3 regions of the Streptomyces sp. NPDC050743 genome follow, and region 3 is predicted to be linked to each of the others. Evidence: riboswitches for the same ligand, from Rfam matches in the RefSeq annotation. Region 3 holds a riboswitch; each other region holds the start of a gene.
The links. Region 3 has a riboswitch for cyclic di-AMP ahead of ACIBJF_RS13815 (M23 family metallopeptidase). Riboswitches for the same ligand answer to the same signal wherever they lie in the genome.

Region 1 (3,252 bases), on a different contig from region 3:
ATGGCGCGACGTACGGCCGAAGACGTGCAACCGGCGCGGCGGACAGCCGTAAGCGTGCCATGGTGGCCGCCGGAGGCTGGGCGGGGCGTGGTGGGGCAGGCGGCCGGGTCAGCCGGCGCGGTGGACCACCGCGTCGCACAGCTGCATCAGCGCGGCCTTGGCGTCGCACTCCCGCAGCGGCGCCAGCGCGGCGCGGGCCTCCTCCGCGTACCGGATGGTGTCCCGGCGGGCCTGCTCCAGCGCGGGGTGGCCGCGCAGCGCGGCCAGCGCCTCGGCGTGCCGGGCGTCGTCGCTGAGGTCGGAGTCGAGCAGCTCGCACAGCGCAATGTCCTCGGCCAGGCCGAGGCGGGCGGCGCGCTCGCGCAGCCGGAGCACGGGCAGCGTCGGGATGCCCTCGCGCAGGTCGGTGCCCGGGGTCTTGCCGGACTCGTGCGAGTCGGAGGCGATGTCCAGGACGTCGTCGGCGAGCTGGAAGGCGACCCCGAGCCGCTCGCCGTACTGGGTGAGCACGTCGACGACCGTCTCGTCGGCGCCGGACATCATCGCGCCGAACCGGCACGACACCGCCACCAGCGAGCCCGTCTTGCCGCCGAGCACGTCCAGGTAGTGCTCGACCGGGTCGCGGCCGTCGGAGGGGCCGGCGGTCTCCAGGATCTGACCCGTGACCAGCCGCTCGAAGGCCAGGGCCTGCACCCGGACCGCCTCGGGGCCGAGGTCGGCGAGGATCTGGGAGGCGCGGGCGAAGAGGAAGTCGCCGGTGAGGACCGCGACCGAGTTGCCCCAGCGGGTGTTGGCGCTGTCCACGCCGCGCCGTACGGCCGCCTCGTCCATGACGTCGTCGTGGTACAGCGTGGCCAGGTGGGTCAGCTCCACGACCACGGCCGAGGGCACGACGCCCGGCGCGTAGGGGTCGCCGAACTGGGCCGCGAGCATCACGAGCAGCGGCCTGAACCGCTTCCCGCCGGCTCGTACGAGGTGCTGCGCGGCCTCCGTGATGAACGGGACCTCGCTCTTGGTGGCCTCGAGCAAGCCTTCCTCGACAGCCGCCAATCCGGCCTGGACATCGGCTTCCAGAGCCTGGTCCCGCACGCTCAGCCCGAACGGCCCGACGACGGTCACGAGGGGTCTCCTGTCTGCTGGTGTCTGCTGGCGATTACACGGTTTGTCGATAGGTCGCTGCCATCACTCAACTCAGCGTATCCGGTCCTGTTTCGATCACCGATAGCGCCCACCGGTCCAGCCTGGGTGGTATCGGATCACGACCGGTATGTTTTTGATCAAGTGATAAGAGCGGACATTTATCGACTTAACAGGAACCCGAACGCTTTGTCGCGAGCCGAGGGGGCGAGCGGAGTAATGCCTACGCCCAAGACAACGACAGACGGCTCGTCACGGGTTCCGCGACAGGCTCCGCCACGGGTTCCATCACCCACCCGATCCACCCGAACCCCTCATGTCCGATTTGAAATACTTTGTTATTTCGTGAATTGGGTCACGCTGGACCTGCGGCCCCCAGGAGCCCGTCAGGCCACCTCCACCCTTGCCGCGTCGGCGAGTTGAGGGTTGGCAACTGCAAAGGATCAAGTACCCTATATGCCACAGATCAAGGTCAAATAGTACGTAGTGTGCATCCGCTTCTTGTTCCCGACATGTGCTCTCGCATACGTTCCGGGCCGTCGGGCGGACGCTGAGTCCTGCCGCCGCCCGCGTGACCCATCGACGAACTCATTCGTACGGCAGGAGCGGGGGACCCAGGTAAGTCGCCGGGCCGGTCGGCACACGTCGCACCGGAACGGCTCGGGGTGAAGCCATGCCTTCTCGGGAAGGCGCGGCCGGGCACCTCCCCGCCCGAACCCGACAGCTCACCTCGCAGGCGACGGAGAGGACTTTCCCATGTCTGCTGCCGCCAAGCACCGCCGCCCGCGCAACAACCGCCTGGTCCGCGCCCTCACGGTCGCCGGCACCGGCGCCGCCGTCCTCACCCTCTCGCTCATCGGCGCCACCAGCGCCTCCGCGGCCACCGGCACGACCTCCAAGGCTGCCTCCACCGCCACCGCGTACCCGAACAACCTCGACGGCTGGATCCGCGAGTCTCTCGCGATCATGGCCCAGAAGGGCATTCCGGGCACTTACCACGGCATCTACCGCAACATCATCCGGGAGTACTCCGGCAACCCGAAGGCCATCAACCTCTGGGACTCCAACGCGGCCAAGGGCATCCCGTCCAAGGGGCTGCTCCAGGTGATCGACCCGACCTTCAAGGCGTACGACGTGGCCGGCACCTCCTTCGACCCCTACGACCCGGTTGCCAACATCACCGCGGCCTGCAACTACGCAGCCGCCCGGTACGGCTCGATCGACAACGTGTACAGCGCGTACTGACGGTCCCGCCGACCGGCACGGCAGCGGCCGCCCGGTGTGCCCTCACCTGACGGAGGGGCACACCGGGCGGCCGTCGCTCCTTCCGGGGCGGCCGTGTACTGATGTGCCGGTCAGTCGGTCGGGAACAGTCTTTCGAGGACGACGGCGACGCCGTCGTCCTCGTTCGACAGGGTGATCTCGTCGGCCACCGCCTTCAGTTCGGGATGCGCGCCGGCCATGGCGACCCCGCGCCCCGCCCAGTCGAACATCGGGATGTCGTTGGGCATGTCACCGAACGCCAGCGCCGCCTCCGCCGCGATCCCGAGCCGCTCGGCGGCCAGCGCGAGACCGGTCGCCTTGGTCACCCCCGACGGCTGGAGCTCCACGGTCCCCGGCCCGGACATGGTGACCGTCGCCAGGTCGCCCACCACCCCGCGCGCCGTGTCCGCCAACTCGTCGTCGGACAGCTCGGCATGGCGCAGCAGCACCTTGCTGATGGGCGCGCACCACAGATCGTCGCGCCGGTCGACCCGCACCACGGGCAGGGTCGGGTGCGGCATCCGGTAGCCGGGCTCGATGAGCGTGCGCCCGTCGACCCCGTCCTGGTCCACGGCCGCGTGCACCTGCCCCACCTCGGCCTCGATCTTGCCGAGCGCGGTCTCGGCCAGCTCCCGGTCCAGCCGGACCGACCACAGCAGGCGGCCGGTCCCGGCGTCGTAGACCTGTGCGCCCTGCCCGCACACCGCGAGCCCCGTGCAGCCGAGGTGCGCGAGGAGCTGCCGTACCCGCGGGGCCGGGCGGCCCGTCACCACCAGGTGCCGGGCGCCGGCCCGCGCCACCCGCGCGAGTGCGGCGAGCGACCGGTCGGAGACGGTGTCGTCGCCGCGCAGC
Region 2 (3,252 bases), on a different contig from region 3:
GAGAGGTGCAGACGGTCGTTGTCCCACGCCCTGCGGTCCTGCACGGACTTCAGGGACCACAGGTCGAGCACCGGGCAGCCGTACCGGTCCGCGATGGCGCGGACGTGCCCGTTGTACGTGGCGATCTTGCCGCGCAGATGCTTGAGCACGGGGACGCCACGGGTGTCGAAGCCGGTCGTCACCATGACCGTGCCGGCCACCTCGGTCAGCCGGGCCACGGCCCGTTCGAAGCGCTCGGCCACCTCGTCCGGGTCGGTGCCGGGCCGGATGATGTCGTTGCCGCCCGCGCAGAAGGAGACCAGGTCCGGGGCCAGTTCCACAGCCTTGGGGAGCTGGTCCTGCACGATCTGGTCGAGCAGTTTCCCGCGGACCGCGAGATTGGTGTACTGGAAGTCGCCCTCGGGCTGCCGGTCGGCGAGCAATACCGCGAACCGGTCGGCCCAGCCCACGAACGCCCCGTCGGGCCCCGGGTCGCCGACGCCCTCGGTGAAGCTGTCCCCCACCGCCACGTACGACCCGATCACTGATCTGTTGTCACTCTTCGAATCGTCTGCCACGTCGGACCATGATTCACCTTCATATGTGACTTACGCGACCGTAAGGAGGGGTTGACGAACGGTGAGATGTGACACCCTTAAATAATTTGCCAATCCAGGAATAGGGCCGGACGGTACGCCGAAGGCCGGACCCGGGGGGTGTGGGTCCGGCCTTCGGCGGCGTGTCGGGAAGGTGGTCCGGGTGCTCGGGCGTCAGACGACCGGGACGCCGTGCGCGCGGAGGTAGGCGACCGGGTCGATGTCCGAGCCGTAGTTCGGCGTGGTGCGGATCTCGAAGTGCAGGTGCGGGCCGGTGACGTTGCCGGTGGCGCCGGACAGGCCGATCTGCCGGCCCGTGGTCACGGTCTGCCCGGCCGTGACGGAGAGCTGGGACAGGTGGCCGTACTGCGCGTAGTGGCCGTCGTTCAGCCTGATGACGACCTGGTTGCCGTAGGCGCCGCCCCAGCCGGCGGAGACGACCATGCCCGCGCCGACGGACTTGACCGGGGTGCCGGTCGGTACGACGAAGTCGACTCCGGTGTGGTGGCCGCTGGACCACATGCCGTCGGCCACGTGGTAGCCGGTGCCGACGGTCGCGCCGGTCACCGGGAGGGTGAAGCCGGCGGCGGTGGTCGTGGCGGCGGCTCCGGTGGACTCGGGCGCCGGGGCCGCCTGGGGCGCGGCGGACCGGGTCTTGGCCGACGACCGGCTCGGGGCGGCGGGCTCGGTGCGGGTCTGTACGGCTTGCGTGCCGAGCGCGAGCTTCAGGCCCGGGTGGATCAGCGAGGGGTCGTCGCCGACGGCCTCGCGGTTGTCGTCGTAGAGGCGGTGCCAGCCGCCGGCGACATGCTGCGCGCCGGCGATCGTCGAAAGGCAGTCACCGGATCGCACCGTGTAGGTGCGCACGGGCGGATTCGTCTGCGCGACGGTCTTCTTCGCCGGGGACTGAAGGGCCCGCACCGACTTTGCGGAAATGCCCTGCGTGGTGGTCGCGGCGTGCGCTCCCGTGGTTCCGATGAGCGGGAGGGCCAGAGCGGCGCCACCGGTTCCGGCAACGGCGATCGACCGGGAGAGACGCGGGGTCTTGGGACGTCGGTGCTTACCCTTCGCGGGCATGGCGCATTTCCTCTCCGACGCCTGCGAGGTCAGCTGTCGGGTTCGGGCTGGAGCGGCCCGGCCGCCGTGGCGGCTTCACCCCGACCCTGTCGCGGAGACCGGACAGGCGGTCGTACCTGGTGGGTCCCCCGCTCCTGCCGAACGCGGGTCAACTGTGGAACTCGGCAGGACTCGGCGTTCCGTCCGGAGTGGTGGGGAACGTAAGCGAGCGGGACGCACGGAAACAAGCGGCGGTTCCCGGCATTCACCGTCCCGGAGATCGAATGCGGGAATTCACGGTCACCCTCCGTGAATTCCCGCATCCCAGGGTCTTTCAATTCCCCTTTTCAGCATGGGAATTACGTGGACATGACGCGCGACTCACGGTCACGGATATGAAGCTCCTCACGCATGGTCCGGCTACGAACCCTTATTCCTGAGCGAGTTGGAACGAAGGCGCCAATCCGGGCAGAAAGCTCAGATGCGGCGCAGTCGGAGGACCGTCGCATCCAGGTCGCCCTTGAGCCCGGTACGCAGCCCGTGGTGCAGCAGGACGGCACCGCGGTGCACTTCCCCCGTTTCGCGGCACTCGTACGACGCCGTGGGGTCGAGCCCGCGCAGGCGCAGCGCCGGCACCGGCTCGCCGTAGCTCTGCGCCTGGAGCCAGGCGAGGACCACCGTCTCCTCCCCCAGGACGTACTGGACGGCGCTCAGACCGCCGGCCGGGGGGCGCAGCCGGTACTGCTCGCCCTGCTGGACGACCGGACGGATCTCCTTGTAGAGGTCGACCCACCGCCGGGCCTCGGCCAGCTCCTGGTCGGTCCACTCGGTGAGGTCGCCGCCGACCCCGAGGACGCCCGCCATGGCGCTGACGAACCGGAAGCGCAGGGAGCTGACCCGGCCGTTGAGCTGGGTGTTCGGGCTGTCGGTGACCCAGGCGGCCATGACCCGGGCGGGGTGGATCTGGCTGAAGCCGTGCTGGATGGCGAGCCGGTCGAGCGGGTCGGTGTTGTCGGAGGTCCACACCTGGTCGGTGCGGCTCATGACACCGAGGTCGATCCGGCCGCCGCCGCCCGAGCAGGACTCGAAGGCGACCCGCGGGTGGGCCGCGCGCAGCCGGTCCAGCAGGGCGTAGAAGGCGCGGACGTGGTCCACCCACAGGCGCTGCGGGTACGGCTCCCCGGGCCAGCCCGCGTCGGTGAAGCAGCGGTTGAAGTCCCACTTCACATAGTCGATCGGCGCGCTGGAGAGCAGGGTGTCCAGCTGCTCCCAGAGGTACTCCTGGACGTCCTCGCGGGCGAGGTTGAGGACGAGCTGGTTGCGCAGTTCCGTCCGCTTCCGTCCCGGCTGGTACTGCACCCAGTCGGGGTGGGCGCGGTACAGGTCGCTGTCCGGGTTGACCATCTCGGGCTCGACCCAGATGCCGAACTGCATGCCGAGGCCGTGCACCTGGTCGGCGAGGGGCTTCAGCCCGTGCGGGAAGCGGTCGGGGTTGGGGGTCCAGTCGCCGAGGCCCGCGCGGTCGCTGGTGCGGGCGCCGAACCAGCCGTCGTCCACGACGAACAGCTCGACGCCGATCCCGGCGGCCCGGCGGGCGAGCGCGAGCTGCTGCTCCTCGGAG
Region 3 (3,252 bases):
ACCACAACGAGAACGAGGAGACGGCCAAGTGACCGAGCTCGCCACCATGGACTTCCATCCCCAGCCGCAGGCCGGCGAAGCCAGGCCCTGGGCGTTCCCGGCCCCCGAGCGCACCGCGCTCGACAACGGTCTGACGGTGCTGCGCTGCCACCGCCCCGGCCAGCAGGTCGTCGCCGTCGAGGTGCTGCTGGACGCGCCCCTGGACGCCGAGCCGGCCGGCCTGGACGGCGTCGCCACGATCATGGCGCGGGCCTTCTCCGAGGGCACCGACAAGCACTCCGCCGAGGAGTTCGCAGCCGAGCTGGAGCGCGCGGGCGCCACACTGGACTCGCACGCCGACCACCCCGGCGTGCGGCTCAGCCTGGAGGTCCCGGCCTCCCGCCTGGCCAAGGGCCTCGGCCTGCTCGCCGACGCGCTGCGCGCGCCCGCCTTCGCCGACAGCGAGGTGGAGCGGCTGGTCCGCAACCGCCTGGACGAGATCCCGCACGAGCTGGCCAACCCTTCCCGCCGGGCCGCCAAGGAGCTCTCCAAGGAGCTGTTCCCGCTGGTCTCGCGCATGTCGCGCCCCCGCCAGGGCACCGAGGAGACGGTCGAGAAGATCGACGCCGACGCCGTACGCGCCTTCTACGGCCGGCATGTACGCCCCGCCACGGCCACCGCGGTCGTGGTCGGCGACCTCACCGGCGTCGACCTGGACGCGCTGCTCGGCGACACGCTGGGCGCCTGGACCGGCACCGCGGGCGAGCCGCGGCCCGTGCCGCCGGTGACCGCCGACGACACCGGGCGCGTGGTCATCGTGGACCGGCCCGGCGCCGTGCAGACGCAGCTGCTCATCGGCCGCGTCGGCCCCGACCGGCACGACCGCGTGTGGCCCGCCCAGGTGCTCGGCACCTACTGCCTCGGCGGCACGCTCACCTCCCGCCTGGACCGGGTCCTGCGCGAGGAGAAGGGCTACACCTACGGTGTGCGCGCGTTCGGCCAGGTCCTCAGGTCCGCGCCGGACGGCACGGGCGCGTCGATGCTCGCCATCAGCGGTTCCGTGGACACCCCCAACACCGGTCCGGCGCTGGAGGACCTGTGGAAGGTGCTGCGCACCCTCGCGGCGGACGGCCTGACCGACGCCGAGCGGGACGTGGCCGTGCAGAACCTCGTCGGGGTGGCGCCGCTGAAGTACGAGACCGCGGCGGCCGTGGCGAGCACGCTGGCCGACCAGGTCGAGCAGCACCTGCCCGACGACTTCCAGGCGACGCTGTATCAGCAGCTGGCCGCGACGGGCACGGTGGAGGCCACGGCGGCCGTCGTGAACGCCTTCCCGGTGGACCGCCTGGTGACCGTCCTCGTCGGTGACGCCTCCCAGATCAAGGCGCCGGTGGAGGCGCTCGGCATCGGTGAAGTGACCGTGGTGGCGGCCGAGTAGAGCGCGCCGTCGCAGCGGCCGGGTGCGCCCGGGAGGCCGCACGCGCGCGTGGGGCCCTGACGGTCTACGGACCGTCAGGGCCCCTGCCGTTTCCCAGCCCTACCCCAGATGCCCGATTTGAGGCGGAGGTTGCCTGTCTGCCCTGTGGGATGCGCTACAAAAGCCCGGATCGGTTTGGGGTTCGAAAGCAGGCTTACGTAGCGTCGCCCAGGCTGTTCGTCGGTAGGCAGTGCGCCGCACCCGCGGCACCGGACAGTCATCGCCGAGTCCCCGTACGGCGCGAGCCAGGGGAGCCGGGGACCCACGCAGTCCCTGGGGTGAATCGGGCGCCCGCGCGAGTCGCGAGGGGCCCGTAGGAGACCTTCCTGCTCCGAACCCGTCAGCTAACCCGGTAGGCGAGAGGGAAGGAAAGGACCAGCCACTCCATGGCGTTCATGTGCGCCACCGGGAAGCACCGCAAGCCCGGCCGGGTCAAGCGCACCACCGCTCAGGCGGCGGGCATCGCGGCCCTCACCACCACCGGTGTCATCGGCACCCTCGCCGCCTCCCCGGCACTCGCCGCCGAGAACACCGTGGAGCAGACCGGCCTCACACCGGTCCTCACCCTGAGCGACGACGTGGCCGAGCACATCGACGCGCAGGCCACCGCGCAGCGGCAGGCCGCCGAGCAGAAGGCGGCCGAGGAGGCCGCCGCCAAGAAGGCGAAGGAGGAGCGCGAGGCCAGGGCCCGCGCCGCCCGGGAGGCCGAGCGCAAGCGCCTGATGAACACCTTCGTCGCCCCGATCGCGAACTCCTACGTCTCCACCGGCTACCGGGCCAGCAGCTCCCTGTGGTCCTCTGGCTCGCACACCGGCATCGACTTCCACGCGGCGAGCGGCACCCCCGTGCACGCGGTCGGCGCCGGCACCGTCGTCTCCACCGGCTGGGGCGGCGCGTACGGCAACCAGATCGTGATCAGGATGGCCGACGGCATGTACACCCAGTACGGCCACCTGTCGTCCATCGGCGTCTCGGTGGGCCAGCGGGTCACCCCGGGCCTGCAGATCGGCCTGTCCGGCGCGACCGGCAACACCACCGGCCCGCACCTGCACTTCGAGGCCCGTACGACCCCCGACTACGGCTCGGACGTCGACCCCGTCGCCTACCTCCGCAAGCACGGCGTGAACGTCTGACGCCCCCTCGCGCGGCATGCGAAGCCCCGGCTCACCGAGCCGGGGCTTTCGTCGTTCTTTCACGGCCGCGCCCCGGCCCGCTGACCAAAAAATATCCATGGATTCCGACCCGCCGTCGGAAATTCCGGCTCATTGGAATAGAGTCACGGAACACGCGTCCATCGTCGACGTTTCACGGGGATTAAGGCGGAGGTCGGTCATGCGTATTCCGGCGCACTCGGTGTGCACGGCCATCCGGGACGACATCGTCGCGGGTGTCTACGAGCGCGGCGGCCGGCTGACCGAGGAAGTCCTCGCCCGCCGCTACGGCGTCTCGCGCGTCCCCGTCCGCGAGGCCCTGCGCACCCTGGAGGCCGAGGGCTTCGTGGTGACCCGCCGGCACGCGGGCGCGTGCGTGGCCGAGCCGACCGAGCAGGAGGCCGCCGACCTGCTGGAGATGCGCCTGCTGATGGAGCCGCTCGGGGCCGCCCGGGCCGCCCAGCGGCGCACCGAGGCCCATCTGAAGGTGCTGCGCGGCCTGGTCAGGCTGGGCCAGGAGCGGGCCAGGCGGGGACACAGCGAGGATCTGCGCTCGCTGGGCGGCTGGTTCCACGAGACGCTCGCCCAGGCCTGCGGCAGCCCCTCGCTGACCGCGATGCTCATCCAGCTGCGGCACAAGATCGC

Region 1: another riboswitch for cyclic di-AMP. It lies ahead of ACIBJF_RS19470 (transglycosylase SLT domain-containing protein); the one in region 3 lies ahead of ACIBJF_RS13815 (M23 family metallopeptidase).
Region 2: another riboswitch for cyclic di-AMP. It lies ahead of ACIBJF_RS35985 (peptidoglycan DD-metalloendopeptidase family protein); the one in region 3 lies ahead of ACIBJF_RS13815 (M23 family metallopeptidase).

The regions. Positions count from the first base shown of each region.
Region 1 is NZ_JBITGJ010000018.1:30,561-33,812, forward strand. It holds gene ACIBJF_RS19465 (polyprenyl synthetase family protein) at 109-1,119, opposite strand; cyclic di-AMP (ydaO/yuaA leader) riboswitch at 1,708-1,889, shown strand; gene ACIBJF_RS19470 (transglycosylase SLT domain-containing protein) at 1,894-2,382, shown strand; gene ACIBJF_RS19475 (HAD family hydrolase) at 2,493-3,252, opposite strand, start outside.
Region 2 is NZ_JBITGJ010000056.1:53,702-56,953, reverse strand. It holds gene ACIBJF_RS35990 (SGNH/GDSL hydrolase family protein) at 1-524, opposite strand, end outside; gene ACIBJF_RS35985 (peptidoglycan DD-metalloendopeptidase family protein) at 750-1,652, opposite strand; cyclic di-AMP (ydaO/yuaA leader) riboswitch at 1,656-1,839, opposite strand; gene ACIBJF_RS35980 (alpha-galactosidase) at 2,109-3,252, opposite strand, start outside.
Region 3 is NZ_JBITGJ010000010.1:124,776-128,027, forward strand. It holds gene ACIBJF_RS13805 (M16 family metallopeptidase) at 1-32, shown strand, start outside; gene ACIBJF_RS13810 (M16 family metallopeptidase) at 29-1,417, shown strand; cyclic di-AMP (ydaO/yuaA leader) riboswitch at 1,668-1,830, shown strand; gene ACIBJF_RS13815 (M23 family metallopeptidase) at 1,843-2,589, shown strand; gene ACIBJF_RS13820 (GntR family transcriptional regulator) at 2,789-3,252, shown strand, end outside.